3 regions of the Ruminococcus sp. 1001136sp1 genome follow, and region 3 is predicted to be linked to each of the others. Evidence: riboswitches for the same ligand, from Rfam matches in the RefSeq annotation. Region 3 holds a riboswitch; each other region holds the start of a gene.
The links. A riboswitch is a leader RNA that binds a small molecule or an ion and turns the genes downstream of it on or off. The one in region 3 is predicted to bind cobalamin.
Positions count from the first base shown of each region.

Region 1: linked by a shared signal. The riboswitch ahead of ABHC48_RS13530 (ABC transporter substrate-binding protein) and the one ahead of ABHC48_RS18110 (hypothetical protein) in region 3 are both predicted to bind cobalamin.
Region 2: linked by a shared signal. The riboswitch ahead of ABHC48_RS02170 (cysteine-rich small domain-containing protein) and the one ahead of ABHC48_RS18110 (hypothetical protein) in region 3 are both predicted to bind cobalamin.

Region 1 covers NZ_JBDPGY010000014.1:68,070-72,346, forward strand. The annotation lists gene ABHC48_RS13525 (iron ABC transporter permease) at 1-718, opposite strand, end outside; gene ABHC48_RS13530 (ABC transporter substrate-binding protein) at 720-1,712, opposite strand; cobalamin riboswitch at 1,830-2,028, opposite strand; gene ABHC48_RS13535 (type I restriction endonuclease subunit R) at 2,134-4,277, opposite strand, start outside.
Region 2 covers NZ_JBDPGY010000002.1:46,919-51,195, reverse strand. The annotation lists gene ABHC48_RS02185 (EutP/PduV family microcompartment system protein) at 1-68, opposite strand, end outside; gene ABHC48_RS02180 (BMC domain-containing protein) at 75-452, opposite strand; gene ABHC48_RS02175 (phosphatase) at 732-1,445, shown strand; gene ABHC48_RS02170 (cysteine-rich small domain-containing protein) at 1,569-1,877, opposite strand; cobalamin riboswitch at 2,338-2,526, opposite strand; gene ABHC48_RS02165 (GDSL-type esterase/lipase family protein) at 2,639-3,685, opposite strand; gene ABHC48_RS02160 (C40 family peptidase) at 3,855-4,277, opposite strand, start outside.
Region 3 covers NZ_JBDPGY010000027.1:20,213-24,489, reverse strand. The annotation lists gene hisI (phosphoribosyl-AMP cyclohydrolase) at 14-358, shown strand; gene ABHC48_RS18115 (VanW family protein) at 472-1,902, shown strand; cobalamin riboswitch at 1,978-2,179, shown strand; gene ABHC48_RS18110 (hypothetical protein) at 2,377-4,277, shown strand, end outside.

The sequences.
Region 1 (4,277 bases), on a different contig from region 3:
TGAGAATACGGCTCTGGGTGCAGAAAAACAGGGTTGCTATAAAAACGCAGGGAATAATCACAGCCAGATTTTCCCATTTCGCACCTGCCAGACTTCCCATCAGCCAGAAAGTAACTGTCTGGATTCCATCTCTGTCGCCCGCAATATAGACAACAAAGTTTGAAAATGCACTGCACACACTTCCAAGTGCTGTACCTGCAAGCAGAAGTCGGACTGAATTTGCCCGGCCTCCTATATTTGCAGTGATCTGTACCAGTACAGAAATAAGGAAGGCTCCGATAAATGCGCAGATTCCAATAGAGTTGGAGCCAAATACGGCTCCAACTCCAAGAAAGATTGCCACTGTTGCACCAAGAGATGCACCAGAGGAAATACCAAGAATATACGGATCTGCGATCGGATTTTTCACAATGGCCTGCATTACCACACCTGCAACTGCCAGACCCATGCCAACGGCTGTTGCAAGAAGAATACGGGGAAGGCGGATAAACCATACAATATCGGACATGGCTCCTACACCATAAACCTCCGGATCCCCGATTCCAAATACTTTATACAAAATTACACTATACACATCTTTCACAGAAAGATCTACAGAACCAATGGTAACTGCAGTCAGAATGGATATCACCAGAAGCACAGTCAGTAATATCACCGCCAGCACATAGATCGGCTTTCCATGAAAAATTCCATTTTTAAAATCCGGTTTTCTTTTCATTTTATTCGTACAGATCCGGATATAATGCTTTTGCAAATGTCATAATTCCATCATAGGTTCTGACACCGCTGCAGTATACTTCATTCAGGTTTACAGAGAATACTTTGTTGTTCTTAACTGCTGAAAGGCTTGCATATGCAGGGTTATCTGTAATATCAGCGATAGCCTCATCAGCTGTCATAAATCCATCATAGTTGATCATGAATAATACGTCCGGATCAGCTGCAATCAGATCCTCTGCACCAACGTTTTCAGAGTTCTCTGCACCAAGCTTCAGCTCCGCACCAAGTGTCTCCGGAATATTTCCGCCAAGTGTCTCTGTTCCATATACACGGAAGGAATCTCCCTCATCCTCAAGAACTGCTACAGATAACGGGTCTGTTCCTTCTACATGCTCTTTTACTTTATCAATCTCACCCTTCATCTGATCAACGATTTCTTCTGCCTTGTCTTCGCAATCAAAGATCTTGCCAAGGTTCAGGATATCCTCATATTCGTCTTCAATTGTACGTGGGAACTCAGAAGCCGGTCCCTTTGCAGCACTGTTCAGGGACATGTATGTATTTACATCTCTCTCCTGCCAGAAGCTTACATCAGAAAGCCAGTCATCACTGAAAGAAGAATACCATGCCGCAATAAAATCAGGCTCCATTGCAACAACTTCCTCTTTGGATGGCTTGGTATCCATATACTGAATCTTGTCAAATTCATCTTTTAAATCCTCACGCACATCACCGTCCAGACCGCAAGCAGCTACGATCTTATCACCGAGACCAAGTGCCAGAAGCTCTTCGATATTGGAGTTTGCATATGCAAATACTTTCTCCGGAGCTTTCTCAAAAGTCATTTCAACCGGTTCGTTCTCATAATTGTAGGTTGTGATTGTTACGGGATAATGGCTGTCTCCATCCTCCGCAAATACAGTTGTTCCCATTCCCAGGCTGAGAATTCCTGCCAGACATAACATTCCTGCTGCTGTTTTCATGTTTTTCATGCTTTTTCTCCTTATTTTTTCTTTTGTTTTTTTGTTTTTAAAAGAAAAAAGTCCGCTTCCATGAAAAAGCGGGCATCACAAAAAAACATGATACGAAAGACAGCACTTTACACGGAAGTTTCTTTCTATGAACCAAGCAGGTTTCCTGGCTTACAGCTTAAATCCCCATTCCCTTCTCACATAAAAATGCAATGGATATGAATGTGGCATAACTGAATACAGTGACCGGATCGTTCAGGATTCTCACCTGATTCCCTCTTCTGAAAGCAGTACAAATTTTATATATTTTTTCAGCACTTGGCACATTTATTCTTTTAAGCAGAATTATTATAACTTACCCCTTAAATAAAGTAAAGATATTTCTTTAACAATGTTTTTGATTTTGAATATAATATAGGCATCCCCTTCCTTACTTATATATCTATTTCCCATACGGTGCCGTGTCTTCAGCAACCATACCCAATTCCGTTTTCGGAGAATAGGTATACACCTTGCTATTCTCAGCGTAATTCTCCATATCATTATTATCTGTCCATAGCTCACACTGTGTCATCACGGTCTGCACTGCATCATCCATTCCTTCCGGCGGATAGCGATGCTTTTTGAGCAACCGCTTAATCATCATACGCATTTTCGCTCTGGCAGAATCCCGTTTCTGCCAATCTATTGTTCTGTTCTTACGCAGTGTATCTGCCAGTTCCTTTGTAATGGCAATCAGTTCTTCGTTTTCATAGAAATCCTTAATGGCCTCCGGCTTTGTCAGCGCATCATAAAATGCCAGTTCATCAGCAGTCAGTCCAAGCTTGTCTCCCTCTTTATGAGCTGTCGCAATCTGTTTTGCCAGATTCAGCAATTCTTCAATAACCTGTTCATTGGTCAACATTCCATTCAGATACGCATTCATAGCACGCTGTATAATTTCACTGAATTTCTGCGATTTTACCACATTTGTATGACGGTAAATCTGCACCTGTTCCGCAATCAGCCTTTTTAACAGCTCTACAGCAAGGTTTTTCTCCTTCATTTTAGAGATTTCCTCAAGGAACTTTGGATCAAAGAGCGAAAATTCCTGATTTATATCTGAGAAAAGGTTAATGACGCCTTCGCTCTGAACACTGGCTTTCAGAAGCTCGTTAATGCGAGCATTCATTTCTGGCAGAGAAATTTTCTTCCCCTCTCCCTGATTCATCAATCTTGTAACAAGCACACGAACAGATTCAAAGAATGCCGCTTCCACACGCAGCTCTTTTTCTGCCAGAGAGGAACACAGCGACAATGCTTGCCTGAGCAGCAATGCCTCTTTCAGGAAATTCTCTCGTTCCTGTTCTTTATTCACAGCGACAATAAAGTTGACCGCACCGCTGATTGCCTTGGAACGCTCCAAATCCGTACCTGTCATAAACTTGGAATAATCATAACCGTGGAACAAATCCCGACAGATAGACAGTTTCTCAAGGAACTTCGGATATGCAACCTTGGCAACATCGGTATCACCGTAATTCTTCCTATCGCGAGTAGTGTAGTCATTCATTGCCTGCTTCAATGCAGAAGCAATGCCAACATAATCGACAATCAGACCGCCTTCCTTATCTCCAAATACACGGTTTACTCTGGCAATAGCCTGCATCAGATTATACCCCTGCATCGGCTTGTACACATACATGGTTGCAAGAGATGGCACATCAAATCCTGTAAGCCACATATCCACGACAATGGCAATCTTCAGCGGACTATCATTATCCTTAAACTCCTTTGCCAGCTCATCCTTATGGTGTTTATTGCCGATGATTTTATTCCATTCTTCTGGATCTTTGTTACTACCTGTCATAACAACAGCAACCTTATCCGTCCATCCGGGACGAAGTTGCAAGATACGCTCATATATCTTCATGGCAATAGGGCGTGAGTATGCTACGATCATTGCCTTACCTGTGAGCAGATTCGCACGATAATTTTCATAATGATTCAAAATATCGTCCACAAGGGAGTTGATAGTTTTCTCATTGCCAAGAATGGCTTCCATCTTCCCCAGTTCTTTTTTGCTCCTTTCGATAACCTCTGAATCAGCATTTTTTGCCATAATGTCATATTCTTGGTCAATGAGCTTCAAAGTCTGCTCATCCAGTTTCAGCTTGATAACACGGCTTTCATAATATACCGGACGGGTAGCACCATCCTCAACCGCCTGTGTCATGTCATAAATATCTATGTAGTCACCGAACACTTCACGAGTGTTGCGGTCTTTCATAGAAATCGGCGTTCCGGTAAATCCGATAAAAGTTGCATTCGGCAGAGCATTGCGGATAATACGAGCAGAACCGATTTTGATTTCACCTGTCTTGACATCGACCTTTTCTTTCAAACCGTACTGCCCACGATGAGCTTCATCCGCCATAACCACAATATTTCTGCGCTCAGAAAGGCAATCAAAGGATTCCTCAAATTTCTGCATCGTGGTAAAAATAATGCCGTTTGCTTTTCTACCGTCCAGTAATTCTTTCAAATGCACCCGGCTTTCGGCATGAACTGGGTCTTGACGCAGAAAATCCTTGCACTTGGCAAATT
Region 2 (4,277 bases), on a different contig from region 3:
CCACGCAGGGCCTGGGTCAAAGTAGTTTTTCCAGCCTCGCTGCGACCGATCAGAACAAGTTTCCTCATATTCTGTCAAGTCCTTGTAATGGGGCATAAAGTAAAGCCCAGTTTATTTCCCACATAGTCCAGAATTGCGCTAGTAGAAGCTTCTACTTCCGACACAGTACCTGTGATGATCAGGCTTCCGCTGAAACGATCAACAAATCCCAGTTCAATGCCAGATGATTTCATCGCAATATCTGCCATAATGATAGCAGTTTCTGCCGGACTTACAGTCATGATCCCAATGGCCGCTCTTGAGTAATCCAGAGATGGATCAAGACCCAGCTTGGTGTAAAGAATCTTATCCGGATTGGCAATGATATGTGCCAGGGAAATCTGCTTGCCTGGCACAAGCTCCTGTACAATTCTCTGTTTCATTTCCGGAGACATATTATCTGTGTATCCCATTTTCTCCTCCTGAATAAAGAGTTTTTATTTTCTGATTTGATTATACCTTTCTGATTTCCAAGTGTCAACAAAAAGCAACACTTCTCTGCATGCGATGTGTGGTTTTTCTTGTACTGTAATGTTGTTTTTATTTGTTTTCTCTGTTTTTTCTTATTTATGATTGACATGTTTTTTGCCCTCTGGCATACTAAAGTTAACTGTAAATGGCTTTTTAAAACACTTTTATAGTGAAATTACCAGCTGCATATATTCACGTAATCTTGATTAGGAGATGATTTTATGTATCTTTCTGATATACACACACATTCTATTGCCAGCGGACACGGCACGACCTGCACCATCAGTGACATGGCAAAGGCAGCTTCCCAAAAAGGGCTGAAGCTTCTTGGAATCACAGACCACGGACCAGCCACTCTGGCTGCCGGAACTTCTTCTTATTTCCGAAGCCTGATCTATTCGCCCAGGAAGCGTTTCGATGTGGAATTATTATATGGAATTGAACTGAACATTCTGGATACCGATGGAAAAACAGATCTGCCACAGGAGCTTCTTGATAAGCTGGACTACGCAATCGCCAGCATGCATTATCAGAATTTCCGGCCAAAGACCAGGGAAGAAAATACTGCTGCTTTTCTGAACGTAATGAAGAATCCGGTTATAAAGATCCTGGGACACATTGATAATCCCCAGTATGACATAGATTACGACGCAGTTGTAAAATCTGCCAGTGAAAACGGTGTTATCCTTGAAATCAACGAAGCTTCCCTGGCGCCTTACGGATATCGGGGCGATACCCATGCCAACTGCGCGCAGATCCTGTCCTGCTGCCGGAAGTATCTGGTTCCAATCGTGCTTTCCAGTGACAGTCATGGAACAGAGCATATTGGAGACTTCACTTATGCCGCTGATTTCGTTCATAATGCTATGTTTCCAGAGGGTCTGATTCTCAACAACCAGATTCCGAAATTAAAGATGCTGTTAAGCATACGATAAAAAGGATCCAGCTTGCAGAATTCCAATGGAATTTTGCATTACGCAAAAACTCTCCGAGAAATGTAAATACGTAAGCTTAACTTCGTATATATTCCGGAGAGTTTTTTATACTTATTTCTTTGATTACTCATTTTCATTTTTATGATCTGCTTCTCTTACTTTCTGCATCATCGCAGCAAGTTCCTGATATTTTCCTGTCACATAACCGTAGTTTTTCTTCTTATGAGGGAGCTGACAATTCGTACAATCTTTAAATCCCTTCTCATTATATTTGAAATTTCCGCCGCATTTGTCTCCAAGGGCATAAAGCGGGCAATAGCAGAACAGACAGTTAAAGTCCTCTGGATCAGCTCCTTTATGGCATGGAAAATACTCACATTTCTTATGACTGAAATAAGCGTATTCTTTATCTTCCCAATATTTTTTCTCCATATTTCTCTCCTTATCTCATACAGCTCAAAACAAAATATTCTTTATATTCTATTTCGTAATGCCCCAAAATCAAATGCAAAAAAAGAATCCCGCTTACAGGAATAGAATACGGCCAGAGCGTGTTTAAAAAAGGCTTTCTGTAAGATGTGCGTCACACCCTGCAGGAGATTACGGGAATAATTCTACAAACAGGCTCAGGAAAAGTGTAAAAAAAATACCGCATATGCGGCTTCTGAATCATCATTATTTAAGAGGGAGCGATGCTACTCCGGGGTAGAATATGATCCGTTCATATATACGCGGAGGGAACGGTTTCATCCGAAGTAGTATCGCCTGCCATTTAATCTGTATAATTCTTCTGAACAGGCGATCATTCCATAAAAAATGTCCACTCACAAAAGCGGACAACATCTCAGGGCTGCGGATTCCCCAAAACTGGTTGTTACACTTTCATCGGAAGTTTAACCTCGCCATACCAAGCAGGTTTCCTGGCTCCAGGATCATCACATCCTCTCTCCTTCTCATGCGCAAGCACAATGGACTATAAGATTCGCTCCTCTGTTACAGTGACCGGATCGCTCAGGTTTCTCACCTGATTCCCTCTTTCTGCCAGCTTATAGCTGTCAGCACTTAATATGTTCACTATGGAATTATACTGACACCATAGTACCACCGGTCACTGTCTTTGTCAACCCTTTGAAAAGATTTTTGTTATTTTTGAAAAGATTTTTGTTATTTTTTTATCAACCAGATGTTGCTAGTCACGGCGTGACCAGCAGCGTCATTTTTTCCTGAATCTTCTCCACCAGGATTTTCGCTGTTCTTTCATGAGATCTGTGCCCTGGGTGCTGCCTTGATCCAAATTCTCCTTCCAGTGTATCCGGAAGCTTCACAAATTCTACGCGTTCATCCCCTGTTTTTCTTTTATAATTCCCCACCGCTTTCTCAAGCGTTGGTAAAATCTCATCTCCAAGCATTCCATAACACCACAGAATATAGCTTTCCGGATTACATACGCGCAGTTTTCTCAAAAAGTCTTCCACAGCCTTTCCAATCCTGTCCATATTCTTCGTGCCGCTGCTGTCGTTTGTCCCCAGATTCACCACGATCACATCAGGCTGAAACTTCTGGAAATCCCATTTTTCCATAGCACCCAGTTGTTTGTTTCTTTCTCCATTTAAAAGACCGCACACCTGCTCATAATATAGCGGGATTGCCTGCTGCTCATTGCCTTCCCAGGAACAGAAAACGCCCCAGCCGCTCTGACTGATGCAATTGTACACCGCGCCCAGTTCTTTTGCTGCCATATATGCATAATTATCCACGGCATTGAAGCAAAAGGAATTCCATGTCATTTCTTCTCCTGCACCGCTGCCGCCCTCACCAGAGGTAATGCTGTCCCCTATTACCTCCAATCTGAGCTTTGGTGTTTCAAGAGGTAAAAACTCACCGTCAGTTTCAACCTCCAGAAGCTGAAGCAATGTTTTTTCATCTGTGGGAAACGCAGGAGTATCACGAAGAAGCTTTACATTTCTTACCTTATCCCTTTCCATATTACGGAAAAGGCAGATTTCCTGTTCTCCCTTATTTACCATAAGCCGTTGGGACAATACGCCGTCTACGATCACATCCACCCATGGCTCAAAAACATCATAATCGGAGCGGATTTTCACCCATATTTCTGTTGCTTTTACATTCAGTTCAATTCCGGAAGCGGTCCAAAATAGTGTTACCGGTTCCAGACTGCCATTCGATCTTCCTAATATTCTTAAATATGGAATTTCCTTCATCTGATAATGGCTAAGCATTTTTCTCCACCTCTCATCTGGCTATACGAAATATTTATATTACGATTTTCAGACAATACTTTTATTCTTACTATACTTCTTTTTCCTTTGCTTTTCCACATTATTTTCAGTAAAAAGCCCCTTCCGGATTTTCATCTCCGGAAAGGGCTCACAAATTCATTTATTCAGATTACACAAGACGTCTTACAGAAGTAATCGTTCTGTATGCAGCATTATCGCTGACCTTGATGCCATCTCTGGCATTGGATGCATGGACAATCTGTCCATTTCCCATATAAATTGCAACATGTCCGCCATAGCAGATCAGGTCGCCTGGCTGAGCATCCGCATAGGATACTTCATATCCGGCATTCTGCTGCTCATAAGATGTTCTTGGAAGACTTACGCCAAAGTTTGCATATACACTCTGCACAAAGCCAGAGCAGTCAGCACCACTGGTAAGGCTTGTTCCACCCCATACATATGGGTTTCCAACAAACTGTGTTGCATAGGATACAACAGAAGAGCCGGAACCTGAAGAACTGCTGGCTGATGAACTGTCAGAAGAACTATCTGAGGAACTGTCGGAGCTGCTTGCCTCGGAATTGTAATC
Region 3 (4,277 bases):
GAGTATTAAAAATATGGAACAGAACCAATTAAAGTCCAAAATGTCCTGGTCAGATTTCAAATTAAACAGTGACGGCATGGTTCCGGTTATTGTGCAGGATTACAAAACAGACGAAGTTCTTATGCTTGCGTACATGAACGAGAAAGCATACCTTACCACTCTGAAGCTGGGAAAAATGACTTACTGGAGCCGCAGCCGCAACGAGCTCTGGACCAAAGGACTAACCTCCGGTCATGTTCAGTATGTGAAATCATTGACTATAGACTGTGATAATGATACAATTCTGGCAAAAGTAGAGCAGGTAGGGGCTGCATGCCATACCGGAAACCGGACATGCTTTTTTACCCCATTGCTCTAAAGCCTGTTTGAAAAATCATTCCTGCAATCTGCACGCCCCACTTTGCGATATATTTTGCAGAAAGCCTTTTTCAAACACGCTCTAAAAAAGACTGCAAAAGGTAAAATTATTACATGAAAAAACAAGTGAAAAACGGTGTGATCAAAGTTCTGATCCTGGTTCTGATTCTGGCAGGTGCGTATGGGCTGTGGTGTCATTTTCTTACAGATAATGTAATCTGGAAGAAGCTTAAAATAAACGGCATAGCCATTCAGGGAATGACCAAAGAGGAAGCCATTGACGCAATTTCAAAAGATTTTCAGGAAAAATATGAGAACACACAGATGACCATTACCCTGAATGGAAAGAACTTTAAGGTATCCATCTATCCTGTTCTCGGTCTTGATGTAAAATCAATTGTAGAAAGTGCCTATGCTCTTGGACATGGTGCCTGGTTTACTCATGGAACTGACCGCATCGAACTGATGAACAGCAAGACAAAGGAAGAAGTCACCCTTATGCCAGAAGCCCGAAACAAAGACGAACTGGACAAGCTTCTGGAGGATGCTGGAATTTCAAAGGGATCCACCACTATACAGACTTCCTGTGAACTTACAGATACAGAGCTGGTTATCACTAAGGGAAAAACCGGAATCGGTCCGGATATGGATGCATTGAAAGAAGCGATTCTAAAAGCAATTTCCATAGAAGATTATGAAGCTGTTATCGAATGTCCTACTATGAAGACACCGCCAGAGGAACTGGATCTGGAAGCCTATTATGAAAAAGTACATACAGATGCCACAGATGCTTCTCTGGGGGAAAATAATGAAATTATTCCAGCAGTTACCGGAATTTCATTTGATGTGAAGTCAGCTGCAAAGAAGCTGGAAAAAGCAAAAGAAGGGGCAAAGATTACCATCCCCCTTGAAATAACCCTACCCGAAGTTTCTACAGAAGAGATAGAAGCCCTTCCTTATCTGAATCTTCTTGGTACTTATACTACATATGGCGGCGGTACCGAAAACCGTGTTGCCAATTTGAAGCTTGCCGTGGAAGCCTGTGATGGAGTGGAACTTCAGCCAGGACAGATTTTTTCCTACAACGATACTTTAGGTCCACGTACTGAGGAACGAGGGTACAGGGAAGCAACTGTAATTGTAGGAGGCGAACATGCCCAGGATATCGGAGGCGGAATCTGCCAGATTTCCACTACGTTGTTTATGGCATGCCTGCAGTCTGATCTGACCATTGTTGAGCGTCATAATCACGCTGCCCGAATTGATTATGTTGAGGATGGTCTGGACGCAGCAGTGGTGTGGGGAGGTCAGGATTTCCGTTTTCAGAATAATACTGCTTATCCAATTAAAATTGAAGCCTCTTACGATGAAAAAGAGGAAGCCGTAACGGTATCCATTTACGGAACCCAAACTGACAATAATACGGTAGAGATTACTACAGAGCATTCCGATCCAAACACCTGTAAAACCTACCGCAGTGTTTACGATGAGAATGGAACACTTCTCCGCACAGATGAAGTCGGGTACAGTAAATACAAGCAATAACCCTATAAATCTATTGATTTCGACATAACGGTCTGCTATAATGAGGTGAATTGAATAAATCCGTTTTCAGTGCCAGACATATCTGTCTGCTACAGCGTGCAGATTGTGAGAATATTTTTTCAACACGCTCTAAGAGGGAATCAGGTGAAAGTCCTGAACGATCCGGTCACTGTAACCAGGGAGTAGAATCCAGTGAAACCATTGGTATATTGCTGAGAAGGATGGATTCTGTGTTGATCTGTAAGTCAGGAAACCTGCTGAATTCGTTTAATGAAAGCTTCCGAAGAAAGTACTTCATTCTCATTAATATATTTGATAATACAATATATTGAATTTTTAGTGCCTGTTTTCTCAGAGGAAGCAGGCATTTTTTTGAAATAATCCTGTCAGGATTGCCCATTGTACAAACAGGCTCCAGAAGCAATTGGGATTTATTCAAATTATAAAATAATAGGAAGAATCGAGGAAAAAGAAATGAAAAGAAATTCAAAACGCTTTCTTGCACTGTTCCTTTCCGTCGCGATGACGGTCACTCCTGCTGTACTTACACAGGCAGAAAATGAGGATGCAAACGTACAGGTTTCTGTTACACCAACTCCAGAAACAGAGGCGGAGAAGACTGCTGTTGCTGCTGAGACTCCTGTGCAGGAGAACGCAACAGCTGAGGAAGAAAACACTGACACTACAGTAACTCCGGCAGCAGTGGATGCCTCTGCTGTGAAAGAGACACCTGCTGCTACAGAAACACCTGCCTCTGAGACCACTCCTGAGGTTACTGCATCACCTGCTGAAGAAAGCAAAAATGAGGAAGCAGAAGCTCCACAGCCTACAGCTGCACCAGAAACAACAGAAGAGGGCAAAACCGAAGAGACAGATAAACCAGAAACAAAGCCAGAGGATCTGAACCCAGATGGTTCCAACATGACCATTGACAAGGAAGATAACAGTGCATATAAAATGCTTAAAATCAAAAGCTCTTCTGCTGAATTAAATGGTGATAAAATTAAGATAACCCTCAATACTGACGGAAAGAACTATGAGAAGCTTTATCTTGGTTCTAAAGAAGATCCTGACGAAGCAAAAAATGCAGCAGCAATCGTTGGTACAGAAAATGAAGATGGTTATACTTTCATTTTTGAGGTTCCTGCCAGTGAACAGGTCCAGACTTTCAGCATCGTACCATTTTCTGTAAAAAATCAGAAATGGTACATAAATATGGCTTTGAAACTGAACGTTCCAGGAATGAAAGCCCCGGAACCAACAGCTACTCCAGAGCCAACTGCAGCCCCTGAGCCAACTGCCACTCCACTGCCAACTGCAGCTCCAACCCAGGCACCAGCCCAGAATGAGATTACAGATGCCGGAATCAAGCTTGTAAAAGAAAACGGTGATGAATTTGCAATGTTCGTAATCACCGGTTCCACTGTAAAGGTTTCGGAGGATAAATATATTGTCACACTTTCTACCGCAAAACAGAATTATGACATGATCTATCTTGGCAGTGCCAGTGACTCTGATAAAGAAGCAAATTCCATCAAAGGAGTAGAGAACAGTGCAGGAGGCTATACCTACACCTTTGAAGTTACTGCAAGCAAGGAAGCTCAGACAATCGCAGTCGTTCCTCATTCCAAGAAGAGCCAGAACTGGTACGCAAAGGGTATATTGACGATTACCGTACCGGCGGTTCCAGGATATGGAGAGGCTGCTCCAACACCGGAACCAACTGTTTCCCCAGAGCCTACCGAAGCACCGGTTGAGACTCCTGCACCAACTGAAACTCCAGTGCCAAGCACAACTCCGGAAGCAACCACCACCCCAGAGCCAACAGCAACCCCTGCTCCAGGCAGCTGTGCAAGCGGAATTTATAATATTACAGTAAACTCCAGTTCATCTATGTTCCGTGTAATTGACTGTGTCCTTACTTCCAAAAACGGAAAAATGACAGCTGTTCTTACTTTAAGCGGAACTGGTTACGACTATCTATGTCTGGGAACAAAAGAAGAAGCTACCGCAGCAGATTCCTCCACCTGGGTTCCATATGTGGCAGACGCAAATGGCAAATATACATATGAGATTCCTGTTGAAGCCCTGGACAATGGAATTGCAGTTGCTGCTTTTTCCCACAAAAACCAGATCTGGTATGACAGGATCCTGACTTTCCAGTCCAGCACTTTAAATAAGATAGGTGACGTACAGGATGATCCGCAGCCAGATACTGCTCCTGACACAACAATCACAGCAACTCCTGCACCCACTGCAAAACCAAATAAAAAACCGACAGCAACTCCTACACCAACAGCAACTCCAAAGCCAGACAAGAAACCGGAAGAGGAATCCAAATACGAATCTGACTTAAGCGGCGGAACAGCATCTGT